One region of the Paraliobacillus zengyii genome, then DNA from elsewhere that is predicted to be linked to it. Evidence: predicted binding sites of a transcription regulator. Region 1 holds the regulator's gene; the other holds the start of a gene.

The links. The regulator Rex, encoded in region 1, represses fermentation and respiration genes when NADH is low (regulators of the CRP and FNR family bind a similar motif). The targets are predictions, from matches to a motif close to TTGTGAAATATTTCACAA.
Region 2: the regulator Rex is predicted to act here: its motif matches at 10,846-10,863, upstream of DM447_RS03170 (anaerobic sulfatase maturase).

What each region holds. Positions count from the first base shown of each region.
Region 1 covers NZ_CP029797.1:450,999-467,276, forward strand. Annotated here, with positions in the region: tRNA gene DM447_RS02385 (tRNA-Asn) at 58-132, shown strand; tRNA gene DM447_RS02390 (tRNA-Ser) at 135-225, shown strand; tRNA gene DM447_RS02395 (tRNA-Glu) at 245-316, shown strand; tRNA gene DM447_RS02400 (tRNA-Asp) at 357-433, shown strand; tRNA gene DM447_RS02405 (tRNA-Gln) at 441-515, shown strand; tRNA gene DM447_RS02410 (tRNA-Lys) at 631-703, shown strand; tRNA gene DM447_RS02415 (tRNA-Leu) at 740-826, shown strand; tRNA gene DM447_RS02420 (tRNA-Arg) at 895-968, shown strand; tRNA gene DM447_RS02425 (tRNA-Pro) at 976-1,052, shown strand; tRNA gene DM447_RS02430 (tRNA-Gly) at 1,079-1,152, shown strand; tRNA gene DM447_RS02435 (tRNA-Ile) at 1,162-1,239, shown strand; rRNA gene DM447_RS02440 (16S ribosomal RNA) at 1,336-2,923, shown strand; rRNA gene DM447_RS02445 (23S ribosomal RNA) at 3,279-6,225, shown strand; rRNA gene rrf (5S ribosomal RNA) at 6,290-6,405, shown strand; tRNA gene DM447_RS02455 (tRNA-Met) at 6,447-6,523, shown strand; tRNA gene DM447_RS02460 (tRNA-Asp) at 6,531-6,607, shown strand; gene thiL (thiamine-phosphate kinase) at 7,278-8,252, shown strand; gene tsaE (tRNA (adenosine(37)-N6)-threonylcarbamoyltransferase complex ATPase subunit type 1 TsaE) at 8,258-8,716, shown strand; gene tsaB (tRNA (adenosine(37)-N6)-threonylcarbamoyltransferase complex dimerization subunit type 1 TsaB) at 8,713-9,420, shown strand; gene rimI (ribosomal protein S18-alanine N-acetyltransferase) at 9,437-9,859, shown strand; gene tsaD (tRNA (adenosine(37)-N6)-threonylcarbamoyltransferase complex transferase subunit TsaD) at 9,859-10,890, shown strand; gene DM447_RS02490 (ABC-F family ATP-binding cassette domain-containing protein) at 11,140-13,077, opposite strand; gene DM447_RS02495 (redox-sensing transcriptional repressor Rex) at 13,283-13,921, shown strand; gene DM447_RS02500 (DUF4305 domain-containing protein) at 13,957-14,160, opposite strand; gene DM447_RS02505 (CPBP family intramembrane glutamic endopeptidase) at 14,164-14,883, opposite strand; gene groES (co-chaperone GroES) at 15,153-15,437, shown strand; gene groL (chaperonin GroEL) at 15,489-16,278, shown strand, end outside.
Region 2 covers NZ_CP029797.1:617,510-633,787, forward strand. Annotated here, with positions in the region: gene DM447_RS03110 (MFS transporter) at 540-1,691, opposite strand; gene DM447_RS03115 (LysR family transcriptional regulator) at 1,796-2,668, shown strand; gene DM447_RS03120 (sugar nucleotide-binding protein) at 2,755-3,585, opposite strand; gene DM447_RS03125 (HIT family protein) at 3,658-4,110, opposite strand; gene DM447_RS03130 (GNAT family N-acetyltransferase) at 4,419-4,988, shown strand; gene DM447_RS03135 (NUDIX hydrolase) at 5,106-5,573, shown strand; gene DM447_RS03140 (5' nucleotidase, NT5C type) at 5,701-6,204, shown strand; gene cobC (alpha-ribazole phosphatase) at 6,259-6,831, shown strand; gene DM447_RS03150 (GNAT family N-acetyltransferase) at 6,862-7,380, shown strand; gene DM447_RS03155 (S66 peptidase family protein) at 7,415-8,323, shown strand; partial or broken gene DM447_RS18795 (family 43 glycosylhydrolase) at 8,581-8,717, shown strand; gene DM447_RS18800 (hypothetical protein) at 8,758-8,982, shown strand; gene DM447_RS18225 (hypothetical protein) at 9,035-9,175, shown strand; gene DM447_RS03170 (anaerobic sulfatase maturase) at 9,525-10,778, opposite strand; gene DM447_RS03175 (beta-glucosidase) at 11,087-13,384, shown strand; partial or broken gene DM447_RS18420 (group II intron reverse transcriptase/maturase) at 13,994-14,415, shown strand; gene DM447_RS03190 (glycoside-pentoside-hexuronide (GPH):cation symporter) at 14,730-16,073, shown strand.

The sequences.
Region 1 (16,278 bases):
CATAGGGTGTTAATTGTAGTATTATTTTAAAAGTCGCCAAAGAAAACATTTAATTATTCCACAGTAGCTCAGTGGTAGAGCAATCGGCTGTTAACCGATCGGTCGTAGGTTCGAGTCCTACCTGTGGAGCCATTGGAGAAGTACCCAAGTGGCTGAAGGGGCGCCCCTGCTAAGGGTGTAGGTCGTGTAAGCGGCGCGAGGGTTCAAATCCCTCCTTCTCCGCCATTTTTATATATTTTATCAAGGCCCGTTGGTCAAGCGGTTAAGACACCGCCCTTTCACGGCGGTATCACGGGTTCGATTCCCGTACGGGTCACTTTTATTATTTTGAATATTTTCGCTTTGCGAAAATTATTGGTCCGGTAGTTCAGTTGGTTAGAATGCCTGCCTGTCACGCAGGAGGTCGCGGGTTCGAGTCCCGTCCGGACCGCCATTATTTATGGGCTATAGCCAAGCGGTAAGGCAACGGTTTTTGGTATCGTCATGCGCTGGTTCGAATCCAGCTAGCCCAGCCATTTTAAATAAAGCAAACTTAAATATTTCTACTATATTAAAACCTTTGGAACGTAAGTGTTTTCGAAGGATTTTCTATTGTTACAAAGAAAATTAAAATTTGGTATTTTATAATTCGAGCCATTAGCTCAGCCGGTAGAGCATCTGACTTTTAATCAGAGGGTCGAAGGTTCAAGTCCTTCATGGCTCATCACATATAGTTGTTTCTTTTGTCTCAATTATATATGCGGTCGTGGCGGAACGGCAGACGCGCTAGGTTGAGGGCCTAGTGGGTGAATAACCCGTGGAGGTTCAAGTCCTCTCGACCGCACCAAGTTGACTATAGAAAATCATTGACGTTTTAGGTGCTCTGTGATATATTTAAATATGTCGCTTTAACGAGCGCCCGTAGCTCAATTGGATAGAGCGTTTGACTTCGGATCAAAAGGCTAGGGGTTCGATTCCTCTCGGGCGCATCATAACCGGGAAGTAGCTCAGCTTGGTAGAGCACTTGGTTTGGGACCAAGGGGTCGCAGGTTCAAATCCTGTCTTCCCGACCATGAGGACAATTTATATATTTAATAATGCGGGTGTAGTTTAGTGGTAAAACCTCAGCCTTCCAAGCTGATGTCGAGGGTTCAATTCCCTTCACCCGCTCCATTGTAAAATGGGCCTGTAGCTCAGCCTGGTTAGAGCGCACGCCTGATAAGCGTGAGGTCGGTGGTTCGAGTCCACTCAGGCCCACCATTTAACAATTGATCTTTGAAAACTGAACGAAACACACAGTATGTTAAGTAAGTAGAAACAACAAGCTAGTTAAGTATTTGAGCAGCAAGCTCGCATTTTATGGAGAGTTTGATCTTGGCTCAGGACGAACGCTGGCGGCGTGCCTAATACATGCAAGTCGAGCGCATGAAATAAGTGAATCCCTTCGGGGTGAAACTTATGGATTGAGCGGCGGACGGGTGAGTAACACGTGGGCAACCTGCCTGTAAGACTGGGATAACTCCGGGAAACCGGGGCTAATACCGGATAACACTTTTCTTTACCTAAAGGGAAGTTGAAAGGCGGCTAGGGTGAAAGTTTACTTTCACCCCTGGCTGTCACTTACAGATGGGCCCGCGGCGCATTAGCTAGTTGGTAGGGTAATGGCCTACCAAGGCGACGATGCGTAGCCGACCTGAGAGGGTGATCGGCCACACTGGGACTGAGACACGGCCCAGACTCCTACGGGAGGCAGCAGTAGGGAATCTTCCGCAATGGACGAAAGTCTGACGGAGCAACGCCGCGTGAACGATGAAGGTTTTCGGATCGTAAAGTTCTGTTGTTAGGGAAGAACAAGTACCGTTCTAACAGGACGGTACCTTGACGGTACCTAACGAGGAAGCCCCGGCTAACTACGTGCCAGCAGCCGCGGTAATACGTAGGGGGCAAGCGTTGTCCGGAATTATTGGGCGTAAAGCGCGCGCAGGCGGTTCTTTAAGTCTGATGTGAAATCTTGTGGCTCAACCACAAGCGGTCATTGGAAACTGGGGAACTTGAGTACAGAAGAGGAGAGTGGAATTCCACGTGTAGCGGTGAAATGCGTAGATATGTGGAGGAACACCAGTGGCGAAGGCGACTCTCTGGTCTGTAACTGACGCTGAGGCGCGAAAGCGTGGGGAGCAAACAGGATTAGATACCCTGGTAGTCCACGCCGTAAACGATGAGTGCTAGGTGTTAGGGGGTTTCCGCCCCTTAGTGCTGCAGCTAACGCATTAAGCACTCCGCCTGGGGAGTACGGCCGCAAGGCTGAAACTCAAAAGAATTGACGGGGACCCGCACAAGCGGTGGAGCATGTGGTTTAATTCGAAGCAACGCGAAGAACCTTACCAGGTCTTGACATCCGCTGCCAACCCTAGAGATAGGGCGTTCCCTTCGGGGACAGCGTGACAGGTGGTGCATGGTTGTCGTCAGCTCGTGTCGTGAGATGTTGGGTTAAGTCCCGCAACGAGCGCAACCCTTGATTTTAGTTGCCAGCATTTAGTTGGGCACTCTAAAGTGACTGCCGGTGATAAACCGGAGGAAGGTGGGGATGACGTCAAATCATCATGCCCCTTATGACCTGGGCTACACACGTGCTACAATGGATGGTACAAAGGGCAGCGAAGCCGCGAGGTGAAGCAAATCCCATAAAACCATTCTCAGTTCGGATTGTAGGCTGCAACTCGCCTACATGAAGCCGGAATCGCTAGTAATCGCGGATCAGCATGCCGCGGTGAATACGTTCCCGGGTCTTGTACACACCGCCCGTCACACCACGAGAGTTAGCAACACCCGAAGTCGGTGAGGTAACCTTTACAGGAACCAGCCGCCGAAGGTGGGGCCAATGATTGGGGTGAAGTCGTAACAAGGTAGCCGTATCGGAAGGTGCGGCTGGATCACCTCCTTTCTAAGGATAAATGAAAAGCGTAAGCACGCGTTTAACGACGTATGAACTGGACTGAACCGAAGGAGATAAAGAAAACACAACGAACGAAAGTGAGTTGATGTTGCCTTATCGTACGGAGGAGAAGGAAGTTTACTAGTCGTTGCGTGCTAGAAGCTGGACATAATAGGAAAACATACTGTGTGGTTTGGTTCAGTTTTGAGAGATCAAGTATCTTTCATTTTATGTACCTTGAAAACTAGATAAGAAGTTAGGAAGCGAGAAGGATTGTACTTTGTATAAAACAGAACGTGAGCCTAACATATGACAAGACATCATATCAAAGTAAGAAGAACCAAACGCTTTTATTAACTAATATAGTTAAGTAAGAAAGGGCGCACGGTGGATGCCTTGGCACTAGGAGCCGAAGAAGGACGGGACAAACACCGATATGTCTTGGGGAGCCGTACGTAGGCATTGATCCAGGAATTTCCGAATGGGGGAACCCCCTGCTCGTAATGGAGTAGGACACTTTACTGAATACATAGGTAAAGTGAGGCAGACCCGGGGAACTGAAACATCTTAGTACCCGGAGGAAGAGAAAGCAAATGCGATTTCCTGAGTAGCGGCGAGCGAAACGGAATCAGCCCAAACCAAAAAGCTTGCTTTTTGGGGTTGTAGGACACGCTATACGGAGTTACAAAGAAACGTTTTACATGAATCGATCTGGAACGATCAGCCGAAGAAGGTAAGAGCCCTGTAATGAAAAGGACGTTTCCTCCAGCGTGGATCCTGAGTACGGCGGAACACGAGAAATTCCGTCGGAATCCGGGAGGACCATCTCCCAAGGCTAAATACTCCCTAGTGACCGATAGTGTACCAGTACCGTGAGGGAAAGGTGAAAAGCACCCCGGAAGGGGAGTGAAAGAGATCCTGAAACCGTGTGCCTACAAGTAGTCGAAGCTCGATATTTTCCTTCGGGAAAAAGAATGAGTGACGGCGTACCTTTTGTAGAATGGACCGGCGAGTTACGATTCTTTGCAAGGTTAAGCCGCACAGGTGGAGCCGCAGCGAAAGCGAGTCTGAATAGGGCGTGATAGTAAAGGGTCGTAGACCCGAAACCGTGTGATCTACCCATGTCCAGGGTGAAGGTCAGGTAACACTGACTGGAGGCCCGAACCCACGCATGTTGAAAAATGCGGGGATGAGGTGTGGGTAGGGGTGAAATGCCAATCGAACACGGAGATAGCTGGTTCTCTCCGAAATAGCTTTAGGGCTAGCCTCAAGGAACGTATGTTGGAGGTAGAGCACTGATTGGACTAGGGGCCCTTACCGGGTTACCGAATTCAGTCAAACTCCGAATGCCAATCATATTGCCTTGGGAGTCAGACTATGGGTGATAAGGTTCATAGTCGAAAGGGAAACAGCCCAGACCGTCAGCTAAGGTCCCAAAGTATACGTTAAGTGGAAAAGGATGTGGCGTTGCATAGACAACCAGGATGTTGGCTCAGAAGCAGCCATCATTTAAAGAGTGCGTAATAGCTCACTGGTCGAGTGACGCTGCGCCGAAAATGTACCGGGGCTAAACGTATCACCGAAGCTACGGATTCCAAGAAGTATTGCACTTCTTGGATTGGTAGGAGAGCGTTCTAAGTGCAGCGAAGTCAGACCGTGAGGACTGGTGGAGCGCTTAGAAGTGAGAATGCCGGTATGAGTAGCGAAAAAGAAGTGAGAATCTTCTTCACCGAAAGCCCAAGGTTTCCTGAGGAAGGCTCGTCCGCTCAGGGTTAGTCGGGACCTAAGCCGAGGCCGAAAGGCGTAGGCGATGGACAACAGGTTGATATTCCTGTACCACCTCCTTTCCGTTTGAACAACGGGGGGACGCAGTAGGATATGGAAAGCGCGCTGCTGGTTATGCGCGCCCAAGCAGTGAGGCTGTTGGATAGGTAAATCCGTCCAATGTAAGGTTGAGCTGTGATGGGGAGGGAACTTAAGTACCGAAGTTCCGGATTTCACACTGCCAAGAAAAGCCTCTAGTGAGGAAAGAGGTGCCCGTACCGTAAACCGACACAGGTAGGCGAGAAGAGAATTCTAAGGTGATCGGGAGAACTCTCGTTAAGGAACTCGGCAAAATGACCCCGTAACTTCGGGAGAAGGGGTGCTTCTTTTACGAGAAGCCGCAGTGAAAAGGCCCAAGCGACTGTTTAGCAAAAACACAGGTCTCTGCGAAGCCGTAAGGCGAAGTATAGGGGCTGACACCTGCCCGGTGCTGGAAGGTTAAGGGGATGCGTTAGCTTTCGGGCGAAGCGCTGAACCGAAGCCCCAGTAAACGGCGGCCGTAACTATAACGGTCCTAAGGTAGCGAAATTCCTTGTCGGGTAAGTTCCGACCCGCACGAAAGGTGCAACGACTTGGGCACTGTCTCAACGAGAGACCCGGTGAAATTATACGATGCGTGAAGATGCGCATTACCCGCGACAGGACGGAAAGACCCCGTGGAGCTTTACTGTAGCCTGATATTGAATGTCGGCACAGCTTGTACAGGATAGGTGGGAGCCGTTGAAGCGTGAGCGCTAGCTTACGTCGAGGCGCCCGTGGGATACCACCCTGGCTGTGTTGACCTTCTAACCCAGAACCGTGATCCGGTTCGGAGACAGTGTCAGGTGGGCAGTTTGACTGGGGCGGTCGCCTCCTAAAGAGTAACGGAGGCGCCCAAAGGTTCCCTCAGAATGGTTGGAAATCATTCGAAGAGTGTAAAGGCAGAAGGGAGCTTGACTGCGAGACCTACAAGTCGAGCAGGGACGAAAGTCGGGCTTAGTGATCCGGCGGTACCGTATGGAAGGGCCGTCGCTCAACGGATAAAAGCTACCCCGGGGATAACAGGCTTATCTCCCCCAAGAGTCCACATCGACGGGGAGGTTTGGCACCTCGATGTCGGCTCATCGCATCCTGGGGCTGTAGTCGGTCCCAAGGGTTGGGCTGTTCGCCCATTAAAGCGGTACGCGAGCTGGGTTCAGAACGTCGTGAGACAGTTCGGTCCCTATCCGTCGTGGGCGCAAGAAGTTTGAGAGGAGCTGTCCTTAGTACGAGAGGACCGGGATGGACACACCGCTGGTGTACCAGTTGTTCTGCCAAGAGCATCGCTGGGTAGCTACGTGTGGAAGGGATAAGTGCTGAAAGCATCTAAGCATGAAGCCCCCCTCAAGATGAGACTTCTCATCTTTTTAGAGTAAGATCCCTCAGAGACGATGAGGTTGATAGGTTCGAGGTGGAAGCGTGGTGACACGTGTAGCTGACGAATACTAATAGATCGAGGACTTAACTATAATACTATATGGTGTCTTGTTGTAATTCTTATCTAGTTTTGAAGGTACACTATCTTCAAAATGGTTTAGTGACAATAGCGAAGAGGTCACACCTGTTCCCATGCCGAACACAGCAGTTAAGCTCTTCAGCGCTCATGGTAGTTGGGGCTTTGCCCCTGCGAGAGTAGGACGTCGCTAAGCCAGAATTTTTTTAATATAGTAGGTTATATAATCTACATTATCGCGGGGTGGAGCAGTCTGGTAGCTCGTCGGGCTCATAACCCGAAGGTCGCAAGTTCAAATCTTGCCCCCGCAACCAAATTATTGGTCCGGTAGTTCAGTTGGTTAGAATGCCTGCCTGTCACGCAGGAGGTCGCGGGTTCGAGTCCCGTCCGGACCGCCATTTTTATTTTAAATTAATAATACATATAATTGAAGCCTTAGGAATATACTCCTAAGGCTTTTTTGAATAAAATTATTTATCTACCAAAATTATACTTTTTCTGAATACTAATTTTTCATTGAAGGACGATTAATAAAATATATTACTTTTAAAATGTATGACTCGATCTATATTTCGACGCAGCGAAATTTTTTTATCCACTATGTCAGCAAATTGACTCCCTTTTCTGTGCGCAAAGCTTAAAGTTTTCATTGGTAAAGAAAAACAAATTACCAAGTGGATCTTCGACTCGTGCTGTTCCCACAGAACAAGTAATGCTTCAAAGCTATACATTGCAAGAAGAAAATCGCTTTTAATTTTCCATGAGTATCATCCATTTGCTTCTTCAGTTGGATATAATTTAAAAGTAATACGCAATACGCAATCTGTTGGCTCATAAAGTTTTATTGTGCTCATAACAACGTTGATCTATCTGTTATAGTTGATATAGCACCTCCAACAATAAACTGTACCAACTAATGTATTTCCAAAGCGTGTTAAGCCTGTAATGTTTACGTCGAAGTTTATAGATATATCTTCTTGAAATAGCCTAAATATATGCGTCATGATTTTTAATTGTTTGTTTTTTTGCTATGATATAGATAGTAATAATAAAAAATGAGGGTCGTTCATGGATGAGTTTAAATTTATTGATTCAATTAAACAGAGTACGTATAAACAATCAAGCATAGTTAAAGGAATTGGTGATGATGCAGCTGTTTTTCGCCAGAATTATCAAGATGTAGTCACAGCTGTTGATACATTCGTTGAGAATATTCATTTCTCAAGAGAAACAATGGATCCGTATCATGTTGGATACCGCGTCTTGGCTACAAATATCAGTGATATGGCAGCAATGGGTGCTACGCCGACTTATTATATGATCTCAATAGTAATACCAGAGGATTGGTCTGATCAGGAGTTACAAGAAATTTATCAAGGAATGAAGGCTATTGCATCAAATTATCGTATGGATTTAATTGGTGGTGATACTGTAGCTGGTTCCGAGTTAGTAGTTTCTGTTACAATTATAGGTATTGTCGACAAAGGAAAAGCACGGTATCGAAGTGACATGAAAGAAAATGATATACTATTCGTAACGGGAACATTAGGAGATGCCGCTGCAGGACTATATTTATTAACTACAAAAGAATTGGATAACTTAAAGAATCATAAGTATTTAATTGATCGACATCGTTTACCTACACCACGAGTGGCATTTGCAGAAGCTTTAGGAGAATTAGATCGTGTAGCATTAAATGATATAAGTGATGGAATTGCTAGTGAAGCAAATGAGCTTGCTGTCGCGTCAAATCTTACCATTCATCTTGATTTGTTAAAACTACCAAAGCATGAGAATTTAACGCAATTTACAAGTGAACAACAACGAAACTTTCAATTGTTTGGCGGAGAGGATTTTGAGTTGATAGGATCAGTTCCCCAAAAAGATTGGAATAGAGTCCAAGAGGCAGCTAAGAAAACAAATACGAAAATTACAAAGATTGGCTTTGTATCAGATGAAGAGTCTACTAATAAGCTGGCTTTTATCCATGAAGGTGGAGCGAAGAAGTTATTAAATAAAGACGGCTATACACATAGGAGATAGAGTTTATGACGAAAAAATTTGAGATTATAACACATACATCTGAGGAAACAACGCGTTTTGCTGAAAAGTTAGCAATCTTGTTAAGACCAGGTGATGTAGTCACATTAAAAGGTGATTTAGGTGCTGGTAAAACGACTTTTACTAAGGGAATAGGTGCTGGATTAGGTGTTAGGCGAACAATAAATAGCCCCACCTATACAATTGTAAAAGAGTATGTCGGTGAATTAACACTTTATCATATGGATGTTTATCGTCTAGAAGATAGTGAAGAAGACATTGGATTTGACGAATACTTTAATGGAAATGGTATATCGATAGTAGAATGGCCACAATTCATTCAACCGTTTTTACCTGAAGCGCGGTTAGATATATCTTTAGAAGTGATAGACGATCTAAAACGAAAGATTACATTTTATCCAAAAAGCGCTGATTTTCAAAGGTTATGTGAGGAGTTATTACGATGAATATACTAGCAATAGATACATCAAGTGAGACGATGGGAATTGCCATATACGAACAAGATAAATTGAAAGTTGAATATATTTCTAACAGTAAGAATCAGCATTCTGTTCGATTAATGCCTGCTATTCAGCAACTTATGAGTGATGCAATGTTAGCGCCCAGAGACTTATCAAGAATTGTTGTTGCGAAAGGTCCGGGGTCGTATACTGGTGTAAGAATAGGATTATCAACTGCTAAAACGATGGCATGGTCTTTAAATATTCCTGTAATAGGAATTTCTAGTTTAGAGACACTAGCACTACAGGCAGCAAGTTTTCAACAACTTATTTGTCCGTTTTTTGATGCGAGACGTGGATTAGTCTATACTGGATTGTACCAACCTAATGATATTGGTGTATTGGAATCAGTAGAAGAGGAACAAAATATTTTATTTGAAGATTGGTTAAAGCAATTAAAACAAAAAAATGAAAAGATCATTTTTTTAAGTCCAGACATAGAGATGTATAGGGAATTAATAATGGAGACACTTGGCGAGTTGGCCATTATTCCATTAGAATCATTTCATATTGCAAGACCATCACTATTAGCAATAGCAGGAAGAGATCGTCAACCTACTAATGTACATGAGTTAATTCCAAATTATTTACGGTTAGTAGAGGCTGAAGCGAAATGGTTAGAAGCACAAAGGAAAGAACATAATGGATGATATCCTTTTTAGAGAAATGACATATAAAGATATAGAAGAAGTAGCAATGATTGAAAAAAAATCATTTACCTTACCGTGGACAATAGATATATATGAAAAAGAGTTGACGGAAAATTCATACGCACATTATTATGTTGTAGAAAAAAACGATAAGATCATTGGTTTTTGTGGTGTATGGATCGTAATTGATGAGGCACAAATAACAAATATAGCTATCTTGCCAGATTATCGTGGTCAAAATTATGGTGTAGGTTTATTCCAATATATTATTAATCAAGTTATTGCAAGTGGGGTAAGAAGACTTTCTTTGGAAGTACGTGTATCAAATATAATTGCACAGAGGTTATATCGGAAGTTTGGTTTAAAACCGGCCGGTATAAGGAAAAATTATTATACTGATAATAATGAAGATGCAATAGTGATGTGGGTGGACTTATAATGCATACAAAAAAAGATGAATACATATTAGCAATAGAAACGAGTTGCGATGAAACTGCTGCTGCGGTTATTAAAAATGGAACAGAAGTAGTAGCTAACGTAGTAGCATCACAAATTGAAAGTCATAAGCGTTTTGGTGGTGTTGTCCCTGAAATTGCATCACGACATCATGTTGAACAAATTACAATTGTATTAGAGGAAACATTTGAACAAGCTAAAATGACTGTAGATGATGTTGATGCAATTGCTGTTACAGAAGGCCCAGGTCTAGTTGGTGCTTTGTTAGTTGGGGTAAATGCAGCAAAAGCCTTAGCATTTGCTCATAATAAACCACTAATTGGTGTACATCATATTGCGGGTCATATTTATGCAAATCGGTTATTGGAAGAATTCACTTTTCCACTCCTTGCATTAGTTGTTTCTGGTGGACATACAGAGTTAATTTTAATGCGAGAACATGGAAAATTTGAAGTCATTGGTGAAACGCGAGATGATGCAGCTGGTGAAGCTTATGATAAAGTTGCCAGAACATTGGATTTACCCTATCCTGGTGGACCACAAATTGATAAACTAGCACAAATAGGTAAAGAAGTGATCGATTTTCCACGTGCTTGGCTTGAAGAAGGCTCTTATGACTTTAGTTTTAGTGGCTTGAAATCCTCCGTAATCAATACGATTCATAATGCGACGCAACGTGGAGAAGTTTTAAAGAAAGAAGATATAGCAGCAAGTTTCCAAGCTAGTGTGGTAGAGGTTTTAACAGAAAAGGCTTATCAAGCAGCAAAGAAATACCAGGTAAAGCAAGTTATTGTAGCAGGTGGTGTAGCTGCGAATCAAACCTTACGAAAGTCCTTAACAGATAAGTTTGAACAGGAACCAGTAGCGTTACTCATACCACCGTTATGGTTGTGTACCGATAATGCTGCAATGATAGGCGCTGCAGGATCGATTGCTTACACCTTAGGTCATCGTTCAGATTGGTTTTTAAATGCTAACCCTGGGTTAGATATTGAGCTCTATGGTCGACGCTAAGAAGCGAAAGGATAAATAATTCCTTTCGCTTCTTTTTTAAATGAAAAACTATGTTATCCACAGAAAGTTATTCGAAATGTGGATACATTTTTACAAACCCACTAATAACATATACTATAGTTGTGCACAATTTCTGTGGGTAAGTAGTTAAAAAACTGTTGATAAAGTGGATAACTTGTAAATACATTATATTATAAGTACTTTTTATGTATATAACCCTGTGGACAATAAAAAAGGCTAACTCTTTTGTTAGCCTTTCACTTCTTCCTGAAGCAATTCCCATTCCTCCATTAAATCTTCCATTTGTTTATTATTCTGGTCATTTTTTTCTGTTAATTCTAAAGCTTTTTCATGATCTTGAAAAATTTCTGGCTGGCATAATAAATCTTCATTTTCAGCTATTTCCTGTTCGAGTACTTCTATTTTATTTTCTATTTCTGTAATTCGTCTCTCTTTCTTACGTTGTGTTTGCTTCTTTTCTTTATCAGTATGAAAGTTAGTCTTCACGTCTTTGGTTTTTGTGACTTGATTAGAAGTCTGCTCTTCTAATTTTTTTAATTCAAACGCTTCTTGTTTCTTTTCTAAGTAATAATCATAATCACCTAAGAAAATAGTAGCCCCGTCTGGTTGCATTTCGATAACTTGAGAAGCAATTTCATTAATGAAATAACGATCATGTGAAACGAAAATCAGTGTTCCTGGAAACTCTAGTAATGCAGCCTCTAATATCTCTTTACTGTCTAAATCTAAATGATTTGTTGGCTCATCGAGTACTAATAGATTTGCCTTTTGCATCATGAGTTTAGCAAGAGCTAGTCTAGCCTTTTCACCACCACTTAGGGAGTTAACACTTTTTAAAACATCGTCACCAGAGAATAAAAAGTTACCAAGCACTGTCCGTATATCTTTTTCATTTACTGTTGGATAATCGTCCCAAAGTTCCATTAAAACAGATTTAATGGAACTGAGATTTGCTTGTTCCTGATCATAATAACCGATTTGTACATTGCTGCCAATATCGATAGACCCACTAGAAGGCTCTAGTTCATCTATAATCGTTTTTAATAAAGTGGTCTTCCCTACACCATTAGGTCCAACTAAAGCGATGCGGTCACCTCTATTTGTTTGGAATGTAAGGTCAGAAAAGATAGTCTCTTCATCCTTGTTATAACGAAAAGCAAGGTTATTAATTTTTAAAACATCATTACCACTTCTACGATTTATATTGAAGGAGAAGGTGGCTGAAGATTCATCACCACTGGGTTGATCTAATCTATCCATCTTTTCTAGTTGTTTTCGTCTACTTTGTGCTCTTTTAGTTGTAGATGCGCGAACAAGATTCTTTTGAACAAAATCTTCAAGTTTTTTTATCTCGGTTTGCTGTTTCTCGAATTGCTTCATTTCTAACTCATAATCTACAGCCTTTTGTTCTAAATACTTAGTATAATTACCATGATACTTTTTCGACTGATTACGGGAAATCTCATATACCGTTTTCGTTGTCTTATCTAAGAAATAACGATCGTGTGAAACAATTACAACCGCACCATCATAATTATTTAAATAACCTTCAAGCCATGTTAATGTTTCAATATCTAAATGGTTTGTTGGTTCATCTAATATTAAAATAGAGGGCTTTGATAGAAGTAGTTTTCCTAACGCTAAACGTGTTTTCTGACCACCACTAAGTGTATTAATTGGCGTTTCTAGGTCGTAGTCTTGAAAATGCAAGCCATTTAATACAGACTTTATATCGGCTTCGTAGTGATAACCGCCCTCCATTTTAAAGGCTTGTTGCTGTATATCATATTGTGCAAGTAGTTGTTGATATCTTTTTTCATCTTGAATAATTGCAGGATCGCCCATTTGTAATTCCATTTTACGAAGTGCAGTTTCCTTTTTTATTAAATCCTCGAAAACATGAAGCATTTCAGCCCAAATGGTTTCATTGGTCTCTAGCCCAGTGTTTTGTGCTAAATAACCTAAGGAGACATCTTTTGGTTTATGGATTTCACCTTCATCGTAAGAGAGGAGACCAGCCATTACTTTTAGTAAGGTTGATTTACCTGCCCCATTTCTACCAACAATAGCAATCCGATCGTTGGTTTGTATTTCTAATTTTATATTTGATAGAATTAATTCAGCACCATATCTCTTCACTAAATTGTTTACTTGCATTAAAATCATCTTTTTGTTCACCTCATCTTTTCTAGTGTATCGCACTTTTTATCACACTAGCAAGCAAATGGACGTGTATTAATTGGTGAATTGCTTTATACTAGAAGAAGTAAGTGAATTAGTTCACGACAAATACGTTGGATTTTAAAAACGTATGGCTTTAGGTCAAGGTTTATTAGGGGTTTGTACAAATTGTTATAAAGGGGATTGAAATATGCAAAGTAAAATACCACAAGCAACAGCTAAAAGATTACCATTATATTATCGCTTTTTAAATAATTTACATATACAAGGAAAATCGCGTGTCTCTTCAAAAGAACTGAGTGAAGCAGTAAAAGTTGACTCTGCAACGATTAGACGAGATTTCTCGTATTTTGGAGCATTAGGTAAAAAAGGTTATGGCTATAATGTCGAATATTTATTAGGCTTCTTTAGAAAAACATTAGATCAAGATGAGACGAGCAATGTAGCATTAATTGGTGTAGGTAATTTAGGAACTGCCTTTTTGCATTATAATTTCACGAAAAATAACAACACAAAAATAGAAATGGCATTTGATGCAGATGATGGTAAAGTAGGCCAAGAAATTGGAGGTGTACCGATTCATCATATAGATGATTTGGAAAAGAAACTTGGTAACGTTGAGGCGGTTATTTTAACTGTACCAGGTGCAGAGGCACAACAAATAACGGATCGATTAACTGATTCCGGAATTACAGGTATTTTAAATTTTACACCTGCACGTATAAATGTTTCAGAAGATGTCCGAGTCCATCACATTGATTTAGCAGTTGAGTTACAGTCATTGTTATACTTCATGAAGCATTATCCAAATGATGCAGTAGAGGAATAGAAATAAAGCAGTGACCTAATTAGGTCACTGCTTTATTATTTTGAATTCTTCGCTTTCTTTATATGAATGTGTATTCTAATTAGGCGAATTGCTACTGCAAAATCTAAAGTAGCAAATATAGCAAATAATAGAATTAATAAACTCCAACCGGTCTCTTGGATTGATGTTATCCCTATATATGTGAATGCAATCCCAATACCAATGTAAAAGGTTGCTGCAACCAATGGCGAGGTTCGCATATGTTAGCCTCCAATCACTATCATTTGTAATTTTTCATATTGCTCGAGCATTTTCTCAAGCTCTTCTGGTGAAATACTTAATTGTGCAATGACGACCATTGTATTCATCGATGCATGTGCAATGATTGGTACAATAATCCGTTTTGATTGAACATAAATAAACGCAAACACAAATCCAATTGTTAGATAGGTTAAAATGTGTGGGAAATCATTATGCACCACTGCAAAAATTAAACCAGAAGCTAAGGCGCCAATAAAGAAGTTCGTTCTTTTATATATGCTTCCGAAAATGATTTTTCGAAAAACAATTTCTTCTAAAATTGGACCAATTACAGCAACTACAATGATAAAGATTGGTGCTGCTCTTGCAATTTCGATTATATTTTGGGTATTCTCTGAATCTGGACTAACTCCAAGAAATGTTGTTTGAAGATAGTTGATAACCCCTTGGCCAATGAATGCTAAGATTAAGCCTATAAGAGACCAAATGATTACCATACCATTACTGGCTGCTTCTGGGTCTTTTCTCAAATTTTTCTCAGGTTTTAACAACAGTAATATAATGAGTAATGCTGCCAAAAAGCTGAATACGGTCCACGCGATACCTATTGTTCCAAAATAGTCTTCGTTCACATCAGCAATTTCTAGGACCAATAGAAGTGGATAAGAAGAAAGTTGCATCAATATATATGTTCCTAAGATGTATATGTAGTTTCTAGTCAAAGCTAAACGTCTCCTTTAATAATATATAATTGTCCAATATACGTATTTTAACATAACTTTAGAATAGAATTGTACTAGTTCGATTTTTCTAATTGAATGATGAAATCCAATGTAATTTACTATGTTTAAAAAAAACATAAAAAAAACAAGTGCAATACTTGCAAAATGGTAAACAATTCATTATTATAATAATTGTGTTAGCACTCTTCATTGGTGAGTGCTAAGAATAAATAAAACCATTTTGAAATATATGAAGGAGGGTTTTTATAATGTTAAAGCCATTAGGAGACCGTGTCATTATTGAACTCGTAGAAGAAGTACAGAAAACAGCAAGTGGAATTGTTTTACCAGATTCTGCACAAGAAAAGCCGCAAGAAGGAAAAGTTGTTGCAGTCGGGTCTGGTCGTGTAGCAGATAATGGAGAAAGATTTCCTTTGGAAGTCGCAGAAGGAAATACAATTATTTTCTCTAAATTTGCAGGCACAGAAGTGAAGTATGAAGGTAATGAATACTTAATTCTTCGTGAAAGTGACATTCTAGCTATTATTGGCTAAGCGAAGACAATTAATTTTAAAGATACTTAAGAATCAAGGAGGGCTTTTAAGATGGCTAAAGAATTGAAATTTAGTGAAGATGCTCGTCGCGCAATGCTACGAGGTGTAGATACATTAGCAAATGCAGTGAAAGTAACATTAGGACCAAAAGGACGTAATGTCGTATTAGGTAAAAAATATGGTTCACCGCTTATTACTAATGATGGTGTAACAATTGCTAAAGAAATTGAATTAGAAGATGCGTTTGAAAATATGGGTGCACAGCTTGTAGCTGAAGTTGCATCTCAAACAAACGATGTTGCTGGTGATGGTACGACAACTGCAACAGTACTTGCACAAGCAATGATTCAAGAAGGTTTGAAAAACGTTGCTTCTGGTGCAAATCCAGTAGGCGTACGTCGTGGTATTGAAAAAGCAGTGAAAGTTGCAACTGAAGAATTACGCAGTATTTCTAAACCGATTGAAGGAAGAGATTCAATTGCACAAGTTGCAGCAATCTCCTCTGGTGACGATGAAGTAGGACAATTAATCGCAGAAGCTATGGAACGCGTTGGTAACGACGGTGTTATCACAATTGAAGAATCAAAAGGTTTCAATACAGAATTAGAAGTAGTAGAAGGTATGCAATTTGATCGTGGTTATGCTTCTCCATATATGGTTACTGACCAAGATAAAATGGAAGCAGAACTTGAAGATCCGTACATTCTAATTACAGATAAAAAAATCAATAATATCCAAGAAGTACTTCCTGTTCTAGAACAAGTTGTACAACAAGGTAAACCACTTCTATTAATAGCTGAAGATGTAGAAGGCGAAGCACTTGCAACACTTGTTGTAAACA
Region 2 (16,278 bases), 170 kb from region 1:
TTCTCAGCCAAAATAAACATTTCCGATGCAGACCCCGATTTCGTGAAAATAAACTTTTCCGAATTCAGGGTCTTTTTTCTATTATCCCTTGTCCTGTCAGTCTTTTCCCGATTATCTCTTCCTTCTTTTCTCGGAGAACTTTATTTCAACTGACGAAAAAAGGTGAAAAAACAGGCGAAAAAGCGGCGAAAAACGGTCATTTTTGAAACGAAAAAGGGTGGAAATAGGGGTTCTGTCGGAAAACTTTATTTTAACTGTAACGGTGGAATGCGGGTTTGAGGGGGGGGATTTCGGAGGTGTTTAATATTTTGGTACAAAAATTGTGAAGTTAAAATAGAAACCACCCAGTAAAAATAAACATTTCCGATTAAGACCCCGATTTCGTGAAAATAAACATTTCCGAATTCAGGGTCTTTTTCATGCGAATCCCTTGTCTTTATTCGGTTGTCTCTTGTTTCCATTACGCACAATAATAACTTATGAAATCTCCATTATTTATACAAAAAAGTGAGTAAGGATTAAATGGTATTGTTAATAAGTTATTTATACTGAAAAACTTTACTGAAAATTATTTGGAAATAGAGAAGAATTAAAATACTTAGAATAGTAAAAGTTAACCAAACTAAAGCAGGTTGAAAACTGTAAAGTAACCAACCACCCATTATACTGCCAAATGATCTACCAATTCCATCTGATAATTTACTAATGCCAAAATAAAGTCCCATATTTCCAGATTTATCGGAAAAATTTGCAATAGACATTTCCATGATAGGTAACAGAAAGATTTCACCGATTGTAAATAAGATTATGCTAACAAGTAACATAGTGAAGGTATGCCATAAAGTTAATATAACAAATGCTAAAATAATCAGTGAAACACCAACATTAATGAAGAGTTTGGGTTTAGCATATTTACTTATTAATAAACCAACAAAGTATTGTAATGCTAAGCCTGTAATTCCATTAATAAGAAACAGTAATTGTATTTGGTCTGTATATGTTTTTGCGTATTCGGGCATTGTTACAAATAATTGCGCAAATAAAATATAAAACATAAGCATAAAGATCATTAGTTGTAAAAAGCCTTTGTTGTAGAACGCTTCTTTGAAATGCTGAAGAGACAATCTATTAGAATTATAAACTTTCTTGGGGTTAACAACAAAAGCAATCAATAAGAATGCTCCAAATAGATAAACGGAACCGGCAGAAATAAAAATAAAGTTATAGTTTCCATTTAATATTACAATACCTGCAATAATAGGGCCTAAAAGTAAGCCAGCATTTGTAGCGCTTGCTCTGATAGAGGAAACTTTTGCTCTATCTGTATGTTTTGAACTTTTCATTAGAAGAGATTGTAAAGAAGGACCTGAAAATCCTCCGCCTAATCCTGCTAAGGAAGAAAAGATTAACAATGATATGTAATTAGAAACGCAGCCTACTCCTATAAAACCAAAACCTCTAATCAGTTCTCCTAAAATAGATATTCGTTTATATCCATAATAATCCCCTAGTGGGCCAAGTAACACTGGTGTTATTTTTTGAGTGAAGATATAAGTGGCTGTTAACGTGCTGGCCTGGGTCAGCGTAATATTATGGATATTTGTAAGTAAAGGAAATAAAGGCATCGCAGTGTATCCACCGGTCGAAAGAATAAAAATTAGAAATGCAAGTATATAAGTTTGTTTAGTCACATAATCACTCCTCTATTACATAGTAATGGAGTATAATTGATTATAGAAACGAATTATTTTAATAGAATTAATCGAAAATATTAATTAATAGTGGGTGATGGCGAGTGGACTTTGAACAGTTAAGAACATATGTATCTCTTACAAACAGCAAGAATTTCACAAGAACAGCAGATGAAATGAATGTTGTTCAATCTACTGTTACAGCAAGGATAAAATTACTTGAAGAAGAAGTTGGGAAAAAGCTATTCATAAGGAAAACTCGAAATTTGGAGCTTACGGATGCAGGTAAGACATTTCTATCCTATGCTAAACAAACGTTAGAGATAATGAATGAAGCTATTAAAGCGACGAGGATAAAGTCCAATTATAATAGTAGCTTAGTAATAGGCGGCTTGAATTCTCTCTGGGATACACCTATTTTTGACCATATTAACAATTATCAATCTATTTATTCCAACACTGCAATAAGACTTATAACTGGTCATTCAAAGGATATTATTGAGAAGATCCAATACGGTTTAATAGATGTTGGATTTGTGTATAATCCACCTTATTCTTCGTTTTTTAACGTCTATAATATTAGAGAAGAATCAATATCGCTGGTTGGTTCAACAAAATTAGTTGCAAAATTAAATACATTAACATCAGACTTTGTAAGTGATATTCCGTTTATTCATTATAATTGGGGATCAGATTTTTCTGAATGGTTTGAAGAAGAAATAGGAAGAAATGAAACAATGCGTTACAGAGTTGATCATACAGGGGTCGCCTTACGACTTATATTAAAGGGTGAAGGTATTGGATTTATGTTGAATAGTATTATTGATAAGTATGAGAAAGAAGGTTTGATTTCTTCTGTGTTATATAAACCCAAAATAGAAATACCAAAGCGGAAAATATATATGATCTGTTCCAAAAAGAAAAAAGAAAAGGTGAATGTATTCTGGCAAAATATGATAGATGAAAATAGTGATTAGAATTATTAGATTAGTTTATGGATCAGTTACACTCTATGGGCCAATTTAGTGTAACCGATTCAATTTACTATTAATCCATTTATAATTTATATTAAAATGCTAAATGGTGATTTAAGCAAATTATTTATTTTTAGAGTGTTTAATGAAGTATCCAATAGTATATATGGGTTTTCATTTGAATTTATCGTGGATGGTTTTATAACAGCTTCATCATAACCGAGCCTTCTTAGACGCCTTTTATAAAACGTAAAGTAACTTTCTTTTTGCAATGGTCCTACATGTAAAATTCCGTTAAAATCTATATTAGAAAGTTCTAATATGACTTTTGAAAGGTCCTCAATGTTTACAAATGTTCGATACATATTTGTGGCTGCATGAAAGAACCCTTTTTCCTCGACTTCCTTGATTACTTTTTGGGTTCGCTCTTCAATATTTTGATTTAAATCCTTTCCATAAAGAGGACCTGTACGAATAATCATGTACTTTGGATGGTTATTTTGACCCTTCTTTTCACCTAATATTTTTGAATTGATGTAAGTAGCTAAAGGCGCCTCTTCAGCTATTGGAATTGGATTATCAGATTCTTTATATCCCCCTGTTCCTCCTGCAAAAACACCATCAGTAGAAATGAAAATAAGTTTTGTTTGTGAACTTATTGCCAAAATAAGGTTTGATAGGCCAAATTTTATTAGCACATCTTCTTCGTTCATACTTAATAATGACCATACAACTACATCTGGAAGAAATTCTTGGATAATTTGTTCTACAGCATCTTCATCTGTTATGTCCAATTGAGTTATATTCGCTTTTTCATTCATATGTCTTGAAGTGCCTAGTACGGTATGATTTAAACTTTCTGCTAAACCAAATAAAGTTGATCCTAGAAATCCAGTTGCACCTAATATTAAAATTCTCAAATCTAATTCCCCCATTATACTATTTTGGTCAATTACTGTTTATTGAGATAGTTTAAGTAAAATATATCTCATTCACAGTACAAGGTTATCCAGCTCACTCAATAAAACGGATTTTAATCTTTCTAGTTCTTTGTCATTGGGTTTTATATTTTCAGCATACATTTGATCTCTAGGTGTCCACCAAACGGGGTGAGTTGGATTTGACTCTGTTTCGCTTCTAGTGAAAATGTGCCAATGCATATGAGGATCACTATTACCTAAAAGCTCATAATTTAATTTTAGTGGTTTAAAAGCTCTATGTACTGCTTCTGATACTCTGCTCATTTCTAAAAGAAACTTTTCTTTAAAGTCGTTATTTAATTCATGTAGTTCACTTCGATGCTCTTTACAAAGGAACAGTGTATAACCCTTGAAATATTGATGATCACCAATAACAACATATCCTGTCTCAAGCTCTTTAACAAAATATTTATTTGTGCCTTTTTTAATCATCTTAATCCTAGTGCAAATTAAACAATCTTCCATTAAGTGTTCCTCCAATCTTGTTGAATAAATAATCATATAACTATTTAATATTATTTTCTTACCTTCTCGAACAAACAAATCTAACTGTTAATCGTAAACACTTTCTTCTATATATTAACATAAAATACCAAATTTCACGAAAAATAATCACCTAAAAAGTTACAGTTTAGTTTAAATGTTTAATGAATAATGGTATGGTATTTATATTACATATAGAAAGGTGTGATGTCTTATGGCATATAAACTAAATCATGATAAACAAGTAGGTTTTGGTTTTTGGAAAAAGTATATGCAGAGGAGATGTCAAATTGAAATTGAAAGAAGAAATATTTGAAGTAAGCTCAGAAACAGAGAGATTAGTAATAAGACCTTTAGAGAAATCTGATTATAAAAATTGGTTAAATGAATTTGAAAACCGTTATCCGACGCAATATCGCCATGATAAAGGAAAAATAGATATGAGCGCATGTACAGAGGAATGGTTCGATAATCTCGTAGATAAACATCAAGAATTAGCACTTACGGATACTGCTCACGTATTTGGTGTATTTAGAAAAGAAGACGCTACACACATAGGTATGATAGATTTTTCAACCTTAGCAAGAGATGATTTCCAATGGGGAAGGATAGGATACTCAAACCATAATCAATATTGGAGAAAAGGGTACGGTAAAGAAGCAGTAAAAGAAGCGCTTAATATTGCTTTTGACCATTTAAAATTCCATCGGATAGAGGCCCACATCAATTTAGACAATTTTGCTTCATTCAATCTAGCAGAGAGTGTGGGGATGGAATATGAATGTACAAGAAAAGGATTTATTTTTGAATTTGGAAGATGGACAGATAATTTAATTTATTATAAAAATTCTATTGAGTAAATCTTTACAACTAATAAGGCGATTGTTCAATATAGAACAGTCGCTTTTTCACTATTGAGTATAATTCTTTAACTTTAGGTGTATTAATTCAAACTATATAATATGGGGAGTGATTTAATGGATTACATACAACATTTAAGGTCAATGGTTGGAAATGAGAAGGTGATTATGGTTGTTTCAGGAGCATTTGTTTTTGATAGAGAAAATCGAGTGCTAATGCAAAAACGCTCTGATAATGGACAATGGGGTTTGCCTGGTGGATTTATGGATTTAGGAGAGAGTGTACAAGGTACAGCCAAAAGGGAAGTGTACGAAGAAACAGGACTTTTATTAGAAGAACTTGAGTTATTTGGGATTTATTCTGGTCCTCAATATGATAAGACTTTTTCTAATGGTGATCAAGTATCACTGGTCCTTATATCATTTATTTGTAAAAAATATAGTGGAGAGTTAGTTGAAAGTAACGAGGAATCTTTACAGAATAAATTTTATTCACTTGATGAACTACCAGAATGTATATTTACAGAACATAAAATGCTAATAGATGATTTATTATCAAAGAAACAAATACCGATTATTGGGTGATAATTATAGACTGCATATTAAAGGGATATATTCCTTTTGTGTAAGATATAAATAGTGTTTCAGATTTAATAATTAATTGAGAAATAATCTATGGGGGCTTCCTATTGTGAACAGAATAGCAGTAGACATGGATGATGTACTAGCTGATCCTCTGTCTAAGCATTTAGAAATTTTTAATAAAAGATACGATGAGAGAATTTCAATGCAAGACTTACGAGGAAAATACTTAACTGAAATACGGCCTCAGTTAGAAGAAGAAATTATTAGTATATTAAATGAACCTAATTTTTTTCGTGATTTAGGTGTAATAGAAGACAGTCAAGAAGTGTTAAAGGAATTAACCCAATACTATGAAGTTTTTATTGTAACAGCTGCTATGGAATTACCTACATCTTTTTCGGCAAAATATGAATGGTTAAAACAACATTTTAGTTTTTTGAATCCGAATCATTTTGTGTTTTGTGGTGATAAAAGTATTGTTGATGCAGATTATCTGATTGACGATAATCCAAAGCACTTTAAACGTTTTAAGGGTCAAGGTATTTTATTTAATTCACCTTATAATATATACGAAACAGGCTACTACAGAGTGAATAACTGGAAAGAAGTAAGAAGCTATTTTTTAAATTAAAGTCTTATTAAATAAGGTAGTGTATTTATAAAGAAATGTTAAAGGAGCACTATAATGAAGCTATACTTGATTAGACATGGACAAACAGATTGGAATATAGTTGGTACGATTCAGGGAAGTAAAGATGTTGAACTTAATTCAACTGGGATTTCACAAGCAGAAGAATTAAGTAAAAAAATAGTTGAGACTGACTATTCATTTTCAAAGGTTTATTCAAGTCATCAAAAAAGGGCTACTAAAACGGCAAAAATACTAAGTGACACTACTAAGACTGAATGTATTGAGATTAAAGGCTTAGAAGAAATTAATCTCGGAGAATGGGAAGGCTTATCTTGGGCTGAGATACAAAAAGTGTATCCTTCAGAATTTAGTGAATGGTATAAAAATCGAAGAAACACCAAACCACCAGGAGGAGAGTCATACCAAGAAATGTTGATGCGTGTTTTAAAAACGTTAAGAAAAATAGTTGATAGTAATGAAGAAAATATTTTGATTGTAACACATAGTGCAGTTATTATGTGTTTGCAATGTTATCTAACAAATACGCCATTTGAAGAAATGACAAAATTCAAAACAGATAATATGTCAATTACAGAAATAGATAGCAGTTTAATAGAAGTGAGATGATGATTTAAAAAAAGGGGAATTAATTCATAAATGCTTTTAGTACAACCAACAATAGAATTGAAAATGCAATATAATGATTTTTATCAAGAGTGGAAGAAAAGCGAAGAAGAAATGATACCTTTCGTAATAAGAAAAGAACCGGCGGATTTTCAATCGATGCTTAACTATTTATCTGACTGTGAAAAAGGAATAGAACCATCCGAAATTTGGATACCGGAAAGTTCTACTTATTGGTTAGTAGATCATCACGAGTTGATTGGTGTCGTAAATATTCGCCATCGTCTAACAGAGCCGTTATTAAATGCTGGCGGTCATATAGGATATGGTATTAGACCCTCAAAAAGAAAAAATGGCTATGCTACTCAAATCCTTTCGTTAGCATTAGAAAAAGCTAAAGATATGAATTTAGAGAAGGTCCTTTTAGTTTGTAATTCTGCTAATATCGCATCGAATAAAGTGATAGTAAATAACGGTGGAATAAGTGATGAAGATTTTATTGATGAAAAAAATAATACGCTAAAAAGGTATTGGATTAGACTACTGACATAATTTCAAGAGGTATTAAGTAAAGGGAGGAAAGTTTATGATTAAACCATTTGCATTACAAAAGGGTGATCGGGTAGCAATTATTGCACCGGCTGGAGCACCGGACAGAGAAAAGCTAGAACAAGGAATACGTGTTTTAGAGAAAATGGAACTTGATGTAGTTATTGGACGACATGTGTTTGATGTAGAGGAAGACCTTGCAGTTACAGATAAAAGGAGATTTACTGACTTGCATGATGCATTTAGTGATCCTGCTATCAACGGGGTTTTTTGTGCGAATGGGGGAGTTGGATCAGCAAGAATTGCTCCTATGATTGATTATGAAATGATACAGAAAAACCCTAAGATATTCTGGGGATACAGTGATATTACCTATCTACATAATGCAATTCAAAAATGCAGTGACTTGGTTACATTCCACGGACCAATGGTGGCATCCGATTTGAATGACGAAGAAAGAACAGCTGAGACAGAATCTTCGTTTTTGCCTTTATTCACTAGAGAAACTCTAATCTATGATTCTCACAAATCGCCCCTCATTACACTAGCTCATGGTAAAGGAGAAGGGCGTTTAGTTGGAGGGAATCTCACGCTAATAACTAATGGATTGGGAACGCCTTTTCAAGTGAATGCAAATGAGGCGATCCTACTTATTGAGGAGGTCCAAGAACCTGCGTTTCGAATTGATGTCATGCTTACACACCTTAAACAGGCAGCTGTTTTTGATGCTGTAAAAGGTGTTGTTCTTGGTAACTTCCAAGAGGATCCAGAAGAATATGTGAAGATTAAGAAAGTGCTTGAAGACTTTTTCGCTGATGCTCCTTTCCCGGTAGTTGAGAATTTTTACATCGGTCATTGTGAACCTAATTATGGTGTGCCGTTAGGAGTAAATGCGAAACTCACAACGTCACCTCCTCGATTGGCAATCGATTCAGGTGTAAAGTGATTTCTTAAATCGGTGTTGAGTTACAAGCGTGAAAACTTTGATACTATCTTGCGGTTTTAAAAATAGTAGATTATCGCCACCTTAGTCTACTTATATATATCTTTATTATCCATTCAAGTTATGGCAAGGTGAACCAACTATATGTTTATCCCCCTCTAACTTTGGTTGCTATTGTTTTGATGAATTATTAGGTGAGATTAGATTAGAAACTTCGCTAATTGAAGGACGTAGATGTTATGCAAGGAAGGTTGAAAAGGATGGGTAAAATGTCTTTTAATCCATATTTACCCAGTATGAATATATTCCGGATGGAGAGCCTTATGTATTTGGTGACAGAATATATGTATATGGCTCCCATGATCGTTTTAATGGAAATTTTTTTTGTTTCAGCGATCAGTGCTTTGGTATTTATTGTGAGTGTAAATACAGATGTGGTGTCAACTAAGGAAAGCGTAACCCCAAATGACACGAACGAAACGAGCAAAATTGATGAGATAATTGTGCGAAATGACGAAAAGTTAGAAGAGATTGAAAGAGGTGAAAAATCACCCGAAGCATTAGATGTGGAAGCATACGAAAAAGAAAAAGAAAAAGAAAAATACAATATAGAATTATTAAGCCAAGAACGTGAAATAGCAACACTTATAAAAAAATATTAGTTGCGCGAAAAAGGGATAATAAAAACAGAAGGTAACCTTGTTTATTATGAAAATGGATATCAATTTAATCGAAAAACAAAAAATGGTGGCTAGAACTTATGAAGCCAATGACGAAAAGCCAAAGCCAACAGAAGGTCAGTATATAGCACTTTTCATGGGTTTTATTAGTGATATCGATAATAAGGTAGATTAGAAGAAATGCAGCAATACACAGATAATCACGAGCCAATTCAAGTATGGACAAACGAAACAATGGCTTATCAAAAAGAAGCATAAGAAATCATTGAATCAACAGAAGAACGACAAGAAGCTATAGAGCTTTATTATAAATCGTACGAAAATATAAGAGGTTTCAATAATGCTATATGTAACGAATGAAATATAGAAGTTGATAGAAGGAAAACCTCCGAAACTTTATTATGGCTATAAAAAAGGCTGTTTTGAAATTTCTAAACAGATCTAAGATGTATAAAATTAAAGTTGTGTACTAATGGTACTCTGATTTGGAACAAAGTTATTTATTGAAGCATATTTATTATTTATTAGACATTTTGTATCAATAAAGGTTTACAACATTTTTTGTATTTTTTTTTACTTCCGCAAATACAATAATCGTTTCTCTTAGGTAATTGATAACCAGCTTGAACAAGTTCAATTAATCTTTGTTTTTTTATCTTGGATGCAACTTCTAACAATCTATTATGTGCATATTTATATACTTGCTTATGACTTTCACAAAAGTATTCAACATCCACCTCATTATTATCTCGTATTCGGTTTCTAGGACACCCCCCGTGACATAGGTGGAGAAATTCACAAGATGTACATTGCTTAGGTAAATTGGGTTTTAGTGACAAGAATTTGTCCATCAATTTGTTATTTAAAAGACTATCAAGAGAATCTATCCCAACGTTACCTAAGCGGTAATCCTCGTGGATAAAGAAATCACATGGATAAGCGTCGCCATTTTGTTCTAATACAAGATGTTTAGGGCATGATTCTCGATGAGTACATAATCCTGCTTGTTGATTGAGGTAAGCAGATAGCATATTATCAAAGAAGCGTATAGATATGTCAGGGTTACCCTCATTATACCAAACATCAAAGGCTTCACAGAGAAAATCTCCGTATTCCTTATGAGTAATTAGAAATATACCAGGTTGATTTATATCTTGTGCTTTAAAATCCATACAAGGAATGAATTGAACGAAGGGAAAATTATGTTCCTGGTAAAAATTCATGAGATCCGTTGCTCTTGAAATATTATTTTCGTGCAGAACGGTCAAAATATTAAAATCTACTTTTGCTTCTTTTAGGTGCTCGATTCCTCGCATGATTCTTTTGTAACTTCCTTTGCCAGAACCCATAACACGTCGGGCATCATTTATATCTTCTGGACCGTCTATGCTAACACCAACTAGGAAGTTATATCTTTTGAAAAATTCTGCACACTCTTTATTTATTAAAGTACCATTTGTCTGAATGGAATTACTAATAACGGTGTTATTGGGTGCATGTTTTGCTTGCAAATGAACAACTTTTTTAAAAAAATCTAATCCTGCTAATAATGGTTCCCCACCTTGCCAGATAAAAGTTACAAAACCGTTTGATATATTCATATATTCTATAATAAATTTCTCTAATACCTTATCATCTATTTTACTTATTTGTTTTGGCATGCCGTTACATTGACTATAGTAACAATAATCACAAGCCAGATTACAAGCCTCTGATACCGTTTTCCACATTACAGATGTTAATCCATTTTCTACTATGGATGTTTCTCCATAAACCATCATCTCTCATCTCCTTCAATAAGTTGGTAAGGATAATAGCTATGTTATTAGATGATAAGTGGATTGTATATGATATTTATCACATAATGTTTTGAAAAATATTATGAAAATGGTCTAAATATATGTTTAGTATTTAAGAAGCATTTTCCAAAGTAACCTGATAAATATGTTCTTAAATACTTTTAGTGATTTCATAGGATAATATTAAAAAAATACTAATATTAATATTAAATTACCGAAAAAGTTATACAACAAACTATAATATAGATTATAGAGTTTAAAATTTTCTGATATTTGGAGGAATTGAAATGATAAGAGATGTAAATAAAATAATAGATCAAATGACTTTAGAAGAAAAAGTAGGTATGTGTTCTGGTTTAGACTTTTGGTACCTAAAAGGAATTGAAAGACTTGGTGTTCCATCAATTATGGTAACGGATGGCCCACACGGATTACGTAAACAAGCCGAAGATGCAGATCATTTAGGCTTAAGTAGTAGTGTTCCAGCAACTTGTTTTCCATCTGCAGTAGGTTTAGCAAGTTCATGGGACCGTAAGCTTGTTGAGAAAGTAGGAATTGCATTAGGGGAGGAAGCACAAACAGAAAATGTAGGTGTATTATTAGGGCCAGGAGCTAATATAAAACGTTCTCCATTATGTGGTCGAAACTTTGAATATTTTTCAGAGGATCCATATATATCGTCTGAAATGGCTGCCAGTCATATTAGAGGTGTTCAAAGCCAGGGTGTGGGTACTTCTCTGAAACACTTTGTAGCTAACAACCAAGAACACCGTCGTATGTCCATAGATGCAGTGATTGATGAACGAACATTTAGAGAAATATATCTTGCAAGTTTTGAAAATGCAGTAAAGAAAGCACAACCATGGACGGTGATGTGTTCTTATAATAAAGTAAATGGTGAGTTTGCTGCCGAAAGTAAAACATTATTAACAGATATTTTAAGAGATGAGTGGGCTTTTGAAGGATTTGTCGTTTCTGACTGGGGTGCAGTTAATGAACGTGTTGATGGTCTTGAAGCAGGTTTAGAACTAGAAATGCCAGCAAGTTATGGTATGGGTGATAAAAAGATACTAGAAGCTGTTAAAAACGGAAAACTTTCAGAAGTTAAGCTTGATCGCGCCGTAGAAAGATTACTTAGAATTATCTTTATGGCGGCTGATAATCATAAAGAAAATGCAAGTTATGATAAAGAAGAACACCATCAACTTGCTAAGCAAATAGCTAGTGAAGGAATGGTACTTTTAAAGAATGAAGATCAAGTACTACCACTCTCTAAGGATAATAATATAGCAATTATTGGTGCGCTAGCTGAAAAACCAAGATATCAAGGTGGAGGCAGTTCACATATTAACCCTACAAAACTTGATAATATATATGAAGAAATGCAAAAGGCTGCTTATAGCCAAAACAGTGTTACTTATTCACAAGGATACCACTTGAATAGTGATGATGTTGATGATCAATTAATAGCAAAAGCAAAAAAAATAGCAGCTAAATCAGATGCAGCTGTACTATTTATCGGATTACCAGATCGATATGAGTCGGAGGGGTATGATCGTTCTCACCTGCTTATTCCAGAAAATCAACGTCAATTGATTGATGAGGTATCGAAAGTGCAACCAAATGTGATCGTTGTTCTAAGTAATGGTGCACCAGTTGAGATGCCTTGGTTAAATAAGGTGAAAGCAGTACTTGAAGGATATCTAGGAGGTCAAGCTTTAGGTGGAGCAATTGCGGATCTGATTTATGGTACTGCAAATCCTAGTGGTAAGTTAGCTGAGACATTCCCAATGAAGGTAAGTGATAACCCATCTTACTTAAACTTCCCAGGTGAAGGTGATAAAGTGGAATATAAAGAAGGTATCTTTGTTGGTTATCGTTACTATGATACGAAAAAAATAGAACCTTTATTTCCATTTGGATACGGCTTAAGCTATACTTCCTTTGAATATAATAATCTAAAAATTAATAATAAAGAGATTCAAGATACAGATACGATGACAGTTAGTGTAACTGTTAAAAACTCAGGTCAAATGGCAGGTAAAGAAGTTGTTCAACTATATGTAAAAGATAAACAAAGCACAGTGGTTAGACCTGAAAAGGAACTAAAAGGATTTGAAAAAGTAGATTTAAAACCAGGTGAAGAAAAGACAGTGACAATAACATTAGATAAGCGTGCGTTCGCCTATTATAATGTTGAACTTCAAGATTGGCATGTAGAATCAGGTGAATTTGAAATCTTAGTAGGTAAGTCGTCTAGAGAGATTGTTCTAACGGATACGATTAACGTTACATCCTCGGAATCGCTTGTACAAAAATTGCATAGAAATACATTAGTAGGTGATTTAATGGCTGATCCTAATTTAGCTCCACTTGCGACAGAATTGCTAAAAGAAGCGAATAAGAACAATCCATTATTTAATATGCCTGATGAATCAGATGAAATCGCTGCAATGATGGAAGCGATGATGAAGTATTTGCCATTACGTGCTTTAGCAAACTTTAGTGGTGGTAATTTCACAGAAGATAACCTAACGGATATGATTAATAAATTAAACGAAGTACAAAAGACACCGATAGAATAGACAAATTGAGATATATTAAAAGCAAACACAAACACATTAAGTGATTGTTGTTTGCTTTTTTAGTGTGCCCAGCATGGCGTAATCTATAGGGTGCAAGTCCTGAACTGTGAAGGTAGAAGTAACAGTTAACTTAACGCAAGGGTGTCCACGGTGACGTGGAATCTGAAGGAAGCAGCGGCAAACCTCCGGTCTGAGGAACACGAATTTCATAGAAGGCTAGGTGCAATTGGATGAGTTTGCTAAACAAAACAAAGTCCTTTCTAGCAAAGGTTGTACAGAGTAAATGAAGCAGATAGGTGGAGGGAAAGATTACGTTCTTACCTAGGGAGGTTCTGATAGATAGCGCAACGCATTGCGTAACCGAACAGATCACTGTTCGCTGAACTATCAGAAGTCAGCAGAAGCCATAGTACTAGATAATTCTAGAATATCTAGGAAGGGCTGAATCATTTAGGAAGAATTGTCACTTGGCGTACGTAACACTTGATGAAGCAGAAACAAGTAACCATTCCTAATGGAGGAAACGGTGAATCCCGTAGGGGACGACATTAAAAGGGCTGAAAGCTGTTACCACACAAAAAGAAGCGACAATTCACGTAGGAGTTGGATATCATGTTGGAGAAAATCTTGTCACGAGAAAACCTATTATGAGCCTTAGAACATGTAGAACGTAATAAGGGGAGTCATGGTATAGATGAAATTCCTGTACAAAAACCTACGAGCGTATATCATGGAAAACTGGTCTACCCTGCGTAAACAAATTGAAGAAGGTTCCTATTATCCGCAACTAGTCCGTCGTGTCGAAATCCCGAAACCAAACGGTGGGAAGAGGAAATTAGGTATTCCTACGGTGACAGATCGATTGATTCATTCAACAAGCAATTGCACAAGTTCTCACCGACATATATGATCCCACGTTTTCGAAATAGAGTTATGGCTTTCGACCTAACAAACGAAGACATGACGCGGTAAGACAAGCTAAAAGTTATATGAAACAAGGCTACCGCTGGGTGAATGATATGGATTTAGAATTCTAGGACTTGAAATAAGAAAAGCGATTGCTTTTAAGAAATTAACTCATGGTAGTTTCGTTAGTAAGATTATTCGTCCCTACGAAGTTTATATAATATAGAAGAGTAATAAAGTCGTATAATTAACAAATAGTTTTAATTAAATACTAAAAATATTAATATATAACCAAAATCAACAGGTTATAAATACTATAATAACTTTAATGAATAGTAAGCGCTTTCTGATTAATTATTTTTCTCAATATGTAACGGATATAATTATGGCATGCTAAATTGATTGAAATGTAGAGAGAATTTAAGAGGAGGTATTCTTAATGTATAAAGTAGATCAGGTTTCTTGGAAAGAAAGAATTAGTTATGGGCTGGCTGATACAGCATCAAATTTAATTTTTGTAATGGTGTCCACTTATTTATTATATTTCTACACGGATGTGGTTGGTGTTGGTGCTGGAATTGTTGGTACTTTATTCTTAATCGTAAGATTTCTGGATGCGGGTACCGACTTGATTGCTGGATATACCATTGACCGTACAAATACTAAATGGGGGAAGTTTAGACCTTATTTTTTATGGTTGGCAGTGCCGTTTGCGGTTATGGGTGTGGTAACTTTTCTTGCTCCAGATTTAAGTGGAAGTGGTAAAATTGTGTATGCTTATGCAACATACATTATATTAGGACTTATTTATACATTTATTAACATCCCTTTATCTGCGATGTTACCAAGTATGACGAACAATCCATTAGAAAGACATGAAGTAACTTCTATCCGTATGATTTTCGGACAAGCGGGTGGATTTATCGTCTCAGTTGCTACGTTACCGTTAGTTGCTCTACTTGGCGGTGATGATGAATCAAAGGGCTTCGCATTAACAATGGCTTTGTTTGGTGTGATTGCTATACCAATGTTTATTAATGCATTTAAAAATACAAGAGAACGTGAATATTATAAAGCTCAAAAGGATGTTCCATTCAAAGAAGGAATTAAAGCTTTTAATATTCCTTGGCTAATCATTTTCATTACAAAAATGGCATTCTTTTTCGTTTTTATCATTCGTAACCAATCAACAATTTACTTTGTAAAGTATAACTTTGGTAATGAAAGTATTATTCCAATTGTGATGGGGCTTAATTATTTAACTGTTGTATCATTACTTCTTATTCCATGGTTCACCAAAAGACTTGGTGGTAAAAAGACGATGCAGACTGGTATTATATTCTCCATTGTAGGATCCTTAGTTATTTTCTTAAGTATTTTTGCCACATCTGTTCCTTTATTATTAATAGGAGTTGGAATTGGTGGATTAGGTTTAGGATTAGTTCCAAGTTTATTATTCTCGATGATTGCAGATACCATTGATTACGGCGAATGGAAATCTGGTGTACGTGCGAACGGACTATTATACTCAGGTTCAACGTTTGCAGCAAAATTCGGAATGGGAATTGGTGGAGCTGCGGGTGCATGGATGTTAGCTTTAGGAAATTATGATCCAAGTCTAGCACAACAATCAGCTTCTGCTTTGAATGCAATTGAATTCGCCTTTATATGGTTCCCAGTTATCAGCTTTAGTTTGGTATTAATTTTATTGCAGTTCTATAAATTAGATAAAATTCATCCGCAAATTGTAAGAGAGATAGAAGAAAGAAATAAGAATAACTAAAGAAATATAAATACTGAATAAAGTAACAAACTAATTGATCCCAGTGTAACGGTCCGTAGGACTTCCATTTCAAAATATGAGTTAAGACGAAATATTTAAGTGGGAGTAATCGGACGCTAACACCTTTATTGGTTCAACTAATAATCAGTTGGGAAGAAGAACTTCTCAATATTTGAAGTTTCCCTTTATTACATTACTATTTCCT